Regions from separate parts of the Massilibacterium senegalense genome, predicted to be linked through region 3. Evidence: riboswitches for the same ligand, from Rfam matches in the RefSeq annotation. Region 3 holds a riboswitch; each other region holds the start of a gene.

Region 1 (2,191 bases), 550 kb from region 3:
GCCCCAGAAGAAATACCGAGTGTATAAGGATCTGCTAAGGGATTTTTTAATAATCCTTGAAACGCTGCCCCTGCTAAAGCCAGGCTAGCCCCGACAATCATCGCTAACATAACACGAGGTAAACGCACATTAAAAATAATATTAGCATACATCATATACTCATCTGGCATGGCCGCTTTAGAAAAAAGTTGATAGTAAACTATTTGTAAAAGAGAAGAAAGGGGAATCGATACAGTTCCAATCGATACCCCTAATAATAAAGCGGCTATAAAAATAAAAACGGAAAGAACACTCATCCATTTCCAATTATTTTGCGAAAATTTCTGGATAAACCGCATTAGCAAATTCTTCTACTCCTTCAACTAAACGAGGACCAGGACGAGACGTTAAGTCAGAATCCACCTCAACCACTTGCTTTTCTTTGACTGCTGTAATGTCTGACCATGCTTCTCGATTCTCGATTTTATACTCTACTTTTTCTACCATATCTCCATGATATAACGTAATAATCGTATCAGGATTCCATTCAATCACTTTTTCTTCTGAAATTTGTGGCCATCCTTCTAATTCCTTCGCTACATTTTCTGCATGAATAGTCGTTAAAAATTCATCGATAAACGTATTTTTTCCAGCTGTGTAAATAGATGGACTAGGAGAAACTTCTACATATACTTTTTTCGGACTTTCCACTTGTTTGGTTTTCTCCTCAATCGCTTTTAGTTTTGTTGTCATCGATTTTACAAGGTCTTTTGCCTCTTTTTGTTTACCAGTAGCCTTCCCAATCAATTCTATAGAATCATATACTTTGTCAAAAGAACTTGCTTCGTTCACTACCAAGACTGTGATTCCTGATTCTCTCATTTGATTTAACCCATCTTCTGCAGTACTCATTGCACTAGCATGCGCTAAAACTAAATCAGGTTTTAATGCGATGACTTTTTCTACATTGACATCTAGACCACCGATTTTTTCAATGTTTTTTACTTCTTTTGGATATGTATCATAATCGGTCACACCGACCATTTTATCTCCTAAACCTAAAGCAAACGCAATTTCCGTATTACTTGGAATTAAGGAAACAATTTTTTCTGGTTCCTTCTCAATCTTTACTTCTTTTCCTGTTGCATCTTTAATGGTTACTGGATATGCTTCGCTTTCTGTTTTTGTTTCTTTCTTTTTATCAGCTGTATTATCTGCACTACAGCCAATCAACAAACCGAAAGAAAGGACAAAAACAAGCATAAATTGCCAGAATCTTTTCATTTTGCTCCCCCTTTTTATCATATAGACATAAAATAAAAAACATCCCTCCACATGGAAGGGATGAAGATTAAACAACGTTATACATAAGAAGACTTTCTTCATCGCACGATTCCTTTTCCACGAGGCTGTGCTATTACAAAAATAAGGCAGGTTCCTGACTTTTATCCGCATGTTGGATAATTACAGTGGCGGGACCGTGTTGGATTTTCACCAACTTCCCTTTTATCTCTCATGAGCACCTTATCTGATTATATAATTACTTATCATTATACCTTGAAATTATGTTTATGCAATGCACTTTTTCATTTCTTGTTTCTTATTACTATATCATTATTTCCGTTTACTATTTGGGAATCGTAAAAGTAAAGGTTGTTCCTTCATCTTTCTTACTATTTACTTCAAGCATGCCACCGTGGGCTTGAATAATATTTTTAGCGATTGCAAGACCAAGTCCTGTACCAGATTGTCCCCTCGTTCTTGCTTTATCCGCTTTGTAAAAACGTTCAAATACAAAAGGCAAATCTTCCTTATCAATTCCGACTCCTGTATCTTTTACTTGAAATTCGTATTTTCTATCTAATTCTATCAGACTTAACGTAACCATCCCGCCATTTGGAGTATGCCTAATCGCATTATCAATCAAATTGGTTAACACTTGCTCAATACGATCTGGATCGAACATCGTATCTTCTTCTTTTATTTCTGTAAGAAGTCGTAAATGAATCTGTTGTTCTTTCGCTACTCCTTGAAATTTACGAATAATTCGCTCTACAAATAACGGAAGACTAACTCGTTCTCGATTTAATTGAATTTTACCTGACTCCACTTTCGCAAGGTCTAACAAGTCATTTACAAGCCTTCCCATTCGTAACGATTCATCGTGGATAATACTTGCCATTTCTTTTTTATCTTCTTCCGTTTCCGCAAT
Region 2 (2,191 bases), 890 kb from region 3:
TCACCTTATCTAAAATCGTAGGACTTTTTATAATAACACTATATGTATTAATTAATTCTACATTTGTTCTTACTTGGTTCACATCTAATGTCGGTTGATTTGAATCTTGCGATTGATTAATTAAAATTTGTGTGGAAGCTTGATATACAGGTGTGATAAAAAAGTATGTAACTACACCCGTTACTAATACTGCAAATAACGTAATAAAAACAATTAATTGAAATCGTTCTTTTAACGTTTCAAAAATTTCTTTCAAACTAATAGTTTCTTCCATTACCTTCTCTCCTATACGTTTCTTTCTATTTTTCAATATATAAAGTAAATAAACCTTTCATTTTCAAAAAATAATAAAAGGTAATAAACATTTTGCACTAGTATATTCATAACATATTTTTTACATTAAGAAAAGATATTTCTAAATCATCCATTAGAAATCCGCATTTTATTTTTTTCAGACTTGCAATATGAAAAAAAGTTCTATAAAATGAAATCAAATGAAGTATCACTATATATAGTCATTACCCATAAATATTATACCTATATTTAGTATTGGCACTCATTTAGTGAGTTTAAAAGGGAATTCAGTGAAAAGCTGGAGCTGTCCCCGCAACTGTATAGCTGACAGTTTGAACAATCCACTGTTTTAAAACGGGAAGGGTTCAAATTTGGATGAAGCTAAGCCAGGAGACCTACCAATCTAAACAGTTTTATCCTTCGGGAGTTAAGCGATAAAACGGCAAAGATTCTATACTGTTTTTTTGTCGTTTTATGCTCAATTCCAAATGGAATTGAGCTTTTTTCATTATACCATAGAAAGGTTGAAAAAAATGACACATTTTTTCACAGATCATAATTTGAATGAATTTTTACATTTTGCATTCCATGACTTTCCGTCTTTAAACAAAGAAAAATTTATAGAAGAAGTAAATATACAAATAACTCCTTCCTTAACAGAAAAAGAAATATTACAACTAATGATTCGCACAGCTGTTGAAAAAACAACGATGGAAGAAACCGAATGGGAATGGGTTAGTTCCCGAATCTTGCTACAAGCACTTTATGCCCAATATTCTACTTCCTCCCCTTATGACAACTTTTTTAATCATGTATCCTCGTTAGTTCAAAAGGGATTGTATGGAGATTACTTATTAGAAGCATATACAGAGGTTGCAATCGACGAACTTGGTTCTTACATAAATCCAGAACGGGATCTGCTGTTCCGCTACAGTGGACTTTCTTTATTCACAAAACGTTATCTCGTTCGTGATTTTGAAGGAAAACTAAGGGAATTGCCTCAACATCGTTTCATGACGATTGCCATGCATTTAGCTTCTAAAGAAAAGGACAACGTGTACTGGGCAAAACAATTTTATGATGTGTTATCAAAACTGGAAATTACCGTCGCAACTCCAACACTTGCTCATGCTGGTCGTCCTTTTCATCAACTTTCTAGCTGTTTTATTGACACAGCTGAAGATAGTTTGTGGAACATTTATCATACCGACCAGTCTTTTGCTCAAGTTTCCAAGTATGGTGGAGGCATGGGAATTTATGTAGGAAAATTACGTGCTCGTGGCTCTAGTATTCGTGGATTTAAGGGAGTAAGCGCTGGGATTATTCCTTGGATTCGTAACTATAACAATACAGCCGTTGCCGTCGATCAATTAGGAATGCGCAAAGGTGCTGTTGCAATCTATTGCGATATTTGGCATTATGATATTTTAGAATTTTTACAATTAAAGACAAATAATGGCGATGATCGTTTAAAAGCTCACGATATTTTTCCTGGTGTATGTATTCCAGACATCTTTATGGAAAAAGTGATCCAACGAGAAAATTGGTATTTATTTGACCCATATGAAGTAGAACAAGAAATGGGCTTTCGTTTAGAAGATTGTTACGATGATGACGAAGAAAAAACATTTACAAATCGTTATTTAGCCTGTGTGGAAAATGAACGATTACGAAAAAAAGAAATCCCTGCTATCGACATTATGAAAATGATTATGAAAAGTGCCTTTGAAACAGGTACACCTTTCATCTTTTATCGTGACACCGTTAACCGATTAAATCCAAATAAACATGAAGGCATGATTTATTGTTCTAACCTATGTACAGAAATTATGCAAAATATGCGTGCAACAGAATTTATTTCGGAAACATTAGAAGATGGTGTCATTGTGACAAAAAC
Region 3 (2,191 bases):
TCATATCATATAAGGTATTTTTTCCTTTTTTAAACCGATCGTATGCGATTAACCCATAAAGTGCTTGGTCAGTTGCCATGGCATTAACACCTGTCCCAGAACCACCACCACCATCATAGCCAGTTGTTACATGTTTAAAGCCGCCAACTTCTTGAGATGATCCACTACCATTAGCCCAAAATGTAATAAGAGCATCAATCATATTATTTGTCCAAACGCCATCTTGAATAGCTCCATTTTTTATAAAACTTACATTTTTACCAATAGAATTTAACTCTACTTTTTCTGAAAGAGGATCAATTCCTAAAGTAGTTAATGCAACTATCACTTGTACCGTACTTTCAGCATTAACGTTTCCAAAAGCGGCATAAGCACCATTTTCAGTTTGAATAAGCGATAAAACATAAATTGCTCTTTCAACAGCTTTAGCAAAATCCTCATAGGAAGTTGTTGCACCTGATTGCAAATATCTCTCTTTATCTAAATAAAAAGGTGCCAGTGCTTGTAGGGCCATTGCAGTAATGTCAGGATCAGGATTTTTTCCGAATAATGCCCATCCGCCTAACATACCACTTTTTTGCGTAATTTCTTTTTGTAAAATATAATCAATCATTTTTCCATATGTATTTACATCAGGGTTTTTAATATCTTTATAAAATTCATAGTTACCAGTATTCATCGCAATAATTTCCCAAATCGGACCATTTATTCCTTGACGATAAGAAAATTTGTGTGATTTTGACAATTTTTCTATAAAATCATACCCTGCTACATCAGTAATATCATAACCTAATGCTGAAAGAGCCAATATTAAACGAGACCATTCTGTTGATTTACTCCGATCTAGGTTTCCATTCTTTTCATTAACATATTGTTCTATACGTATAAGATAATCATCAAAATAATTTTCCGGAATATAATTAATATAATCATAACCAGCATACTTTCCACGTAATAAATCCATTACTGACCACTCACCAGCAATTGTTCCCATACTAGGCTCAGGTACAGTTTCTAAAATATATCTAGAAGAGGCATTAATATAAAACCCAACATCCGGTTGCTTGTCCTCCCAAAAACGGATTCCTAAATTTTTGTAACTTGTTTTTGGATCATACGCTTCTGCAAAAACAGTTTTTGGAATCATTGCTACCAATAGTGCCATAACTGAGATGGCAGATAACAAACGCACAAATAAGCTTTTTTTAATTTTCAATTTATTTCCCCTTTCTTTATTGAAAATAAAATATTACACAATCCTAAAATATAAATGGATGTTATGAATGACTTTTAATAAGACAATTTTGACTGAATATTCAAAAAATAATAACTATTTTTTGAATATTGATTGAGTATGGTTCCCTTTTTTGAAACAAAACCGCTTTTATTTCATTATGGAATAATCCTCTCCTTTTACTTATATATACTTCTTGTTGACTTTGAATAAGTAGATAAAATAAAAAAGCCTTAATTTCCTTTTCGGAAATTAAGGCAAAATCCACAAATTTATACTTGCACAAATAAAAAATATTCGTGTATAAACAAATTAGGATTACTATGCTTTACCTTTCCTCGGAAGGTCTCATAAAAGATTGTGGCATGTCTCCTGACTTATAGGTCATCGCATTTCTTTTCCCTTCCCAGTTTCCCAGTGGTTTGAAAAGAATACTACCTACTTACAGTGGCCGGACCGTTTAGGATTTACACCTAATTCCATTTTAATATTTAACAAAATTGTTAAATAACCAAAATCTGCTACTATTCATTTCTCAATGTAAGTAAAATTGTATCAAATTAATCATTATTTATCAATACAATATTATATTTCCTCTAATATTTATAAATTACCTAGTAACACCATACTATAAATTACTAAGTATATAAACCTCACCTATTAATTTTTTGACTTGGTAGATGAATGCATATACTTAATTTGCAACAATATTTACTAATTTTCCTGGAACAGCAATCACCTTACGGACTGTTTTTCCTTCGATAAATTCTTGTACTCGTTCATCCGATAGCGCTATTTTTTCTAGTTCTTCTTTTCCAGTATCCTTTGCAACTACTTTTTTCGTACGAACCTTCCCGTTTACTTGAATCACAATTTCGACTTCATCTGTCGTTAATTTGCTTTCGTCATATGTTGGCCAAGATGCATACGTAATCGATTCGGTATGTCCAAGTTTTT
Region 4 (2,191 bases), on a different contig from region 3:
CTTTTTTGCACCTGGCACAAAACCATCCGAATGGACAGAAACAGCACCTTCATCAGAAGAAATCATCCATCAACTCCAAACACAAATAGAGCGGATCAAGCAACATTTTGACGGGCGATTAGATGAAAAAATTGCACAACCTATTTCTATCGGCCCACTCACCATCAAAACCATTCACGATATTCTTTCCTTTTCCATTTTCCACGAAGGATTGCATTTAGGTATCATTTCTTCTCACATCAAAATTGCAACAATAGATAAATAATACAAAAGCCACAATCCCACCTTAAAAGTGAGATTGTGGCTTTAATGATACGGATAAGCTAGATGAAAAAATTGTTCCTTTTGTTTAAAAGTAATAAATTTCCCCATACGAGCCATCATGAAATTAACAGGATTAATCGCAATATCTTCTTCATCTGTTTTTACTTCTTCAAAATATACATGAGATAAGACATGCCGCAACATTTCTTTATACTTGTACACAGAAATCATGTGGTTAGATACATCCCAATGCCAATAATATTCTAACGCGATAACAATGGAGGCTTCTACCGCTTCATCTGAAAATAAATTGTGTAATAACTGGGTTGCGACTCCTTTTTCTCGATACGCTGGAATCACTTCTAATGCACCTAATTCACGAATAAACGAATAAGTCGACCAACGTTCATTTTTATCTGGAGCTACCAAAATAGCGTAACCAACAATATGAGAATCAGAAAAGGCAATGGCTAATTGTGTTTCTTCTTTTTCTAAAACCATTTGAAAAACCTTTTGTTGCTCACTCGCCTCACGAAATTGTTGCAAATCTGGATGAAAGGAATAATGAATGAGCTTTTCTTTCACTTGATCTTTTCTGCTTTCATACCAACAATTCATCTTCTCATCCTTTCTTGAAACAACAAAAAAAACACTTCTTTTGCACGCAAACAGAACAATGCGATTGCACTACACCTCCCTATCCTCGTAGGAACGAATACATAAAAATAAGGCAGGTATCCTGACTTAAGGTCATCACAACGTCTGCGTCTTCCCATTTTCACAGTGACTTTTTGCAGCGTGCTCCCTATTACAGTGGCGGGACCGTGTTGGAGTTTCACCAATCTTCCCTTTTAAATAACCGCTTTACGAAAGCGGTACACCTTATTTTTTAACAGTTTTTTATAAATGATATCGTTCACTTTTTATTGTAACAAAAATATGACAAAATTGATATTTTTTCCAATATTAATTACTACTTGAAGCGGAAGATGCTGCAGCTGCGGAGTATGCCGCTGCAATCATCGCTACTTGTTGCGCTTGAATGATTGCTTCAATCGTCGTTGTTAAACCGATGTCTAGGATGTTGTTATCTTTGATTTTTTCTGAAATGATTATTGGAATGGCAATCAACAACACCATATCACGTGAAAAACGAAATATTTTTTCTTTTTTTAATGCCTCGTATAAAGCAACCACATCCCCAACGTTTTCTTGTTGCGGGCTTACTAACGCTAAAAGACCTAGAGAGGGGTAATGCATCCTTTTTAACGCGATTTCCTTTCTCTGTAGGACATTAAACCAATCTACCGTGTCTTTCACGATTGCCTGTGCAGATTCAGTCGATCCTTTCGTTAAAATATGCGAAAGTGTTTGCAATTCATTTCCTTTCGAAAAACCATATTTGTTTAACGACTGGTAATAAAACTCCATCTCATCTAAAAGAGAAGGAATACTTTTCTCCGATAACGCTACTAACACAGCTAATGGATAATCATCTTGAGTTGTAAGGAAAAAATGCCGTTTTTTCATTTCTTTATATATTTCCATCGCTCTTTTAGCCACAGACTTGTTACTCTTTTCTGTCTCTTCTTCTTGAATCAATAACACATACGCTGCCAAATATAAAAAGTTTCCTTTCGAAAAACCTACTTCATATAATGTTTGATACTGTTCTTTTAATTTTTTAAAAGCAGCATCTGGATCATCAAATTTTGTCCTTAACAATCCCGCAATCGTATAACGAAATGCAGAACGCATGGTGGAGAAAAAAGAAGATTCCTTTTTTATTTTGTTTGCAAACGCAAAAAAAGGCTCTGCTTTGAATGGGATATCTTGTTGCATAAACTGCGCCGCAATCATCATCTTCACTTTTTTATCTATGGAAAAACTGAGCTGCTCATGTAACATGTTATAATCGGATAAAAAT

What was found. A riboswitch is a leader RNA that binds a small molecule or an ion and turns the genes downstream of it on or off. The one in region 3 is predicted to bind cobalamin.
Region 1: linked by a shared signal. The riboswitch ahead of BN1372_RS08015 (ABC transporter substrate-binding protein) and the one ahead of BN1372_RS10690 (InlB B-repeat-containing protein) in region 3 are both predicted to bind cobalamin.
Region 2: linked by a shared signal. The riboswitch ahead of BN1372_RS06355 (ribonucleoside-diphosphate reductase subunit alpha) and the one ahead of BN1372_RS10690 (InlB B-repeat-containing protein) in region 3 are both predicted to bind cobalamin.
Region 4: linked by a shared signal. The riboswitch ahead of BN1372_RS02620 (GNAT family N-acetyltransferase) and the one ahead of BN1372_RS10690 (InlB B-repeat-containing protein) in region 3 are both predicted to bind cobalamin.

What each region holds. Positions count from the first base shown of each region.
Region 1 covers NZ_LN831786.1:929,143-931,333, forward strand. Annotated here, with positions in the region: gene BN1372_RS08010 (FecCD family ABC transporter permease) at 1-338, opposite strand, end outside; gene BN1372_RS08015 (ABC transporter substrate-binding protein) at 307-1,263, opposite strand; cobalamin riboswitch at 1,392-1,521, opposite strand; gene BN1372_RS08020 (ATP-binding protein) at 1,607-2,191, opposite strand, start outside.
Region 2 covers NZ_LN831786.1:584,828-587,018, reverse strand. Annotated here, with positions in the region: gene BN1372_RS06360 (YveK family protein) at 1-274, opposite strand, end outside; cobalamin riboswitch at 534-711, shown strand; gene BN1372_RS06355 (ribonucleoside-diphosphate reductase subunit alpha) at 828-2,191, shown strand, end outside.
Region 3 covers NZ_LN831786.1:1,477,731-1,479,921, forward strand. Annotated here, with positions in the region: gene BN1372_RS10690 (InlB B-repeat-containing protein) at 1-1,216, opposite strand, end outside; cobalamin riboswitch at 1,580-1,765, opposite strand; gene leuS (leucine--tRNA ligase) at 1,929-2,191, opposite strand, start outside.
Region 4 covers NZ_LN831785.1:370,024-372,214, forward strand. Annotated here, with positions in the region: gene BN1372_RS02615 (DinB family protein) at 1-265, shown strand, start outside; gene BN1372_RS02620 (GNAT family N-acetyltransferase) at 307-882, opposite strand; cobalamin riboswitch at 977-1,164, opposite strand; gene BN1372_RS02625 (DUF4003 family protein) at 1,231-2,191, opposite strand, start outside.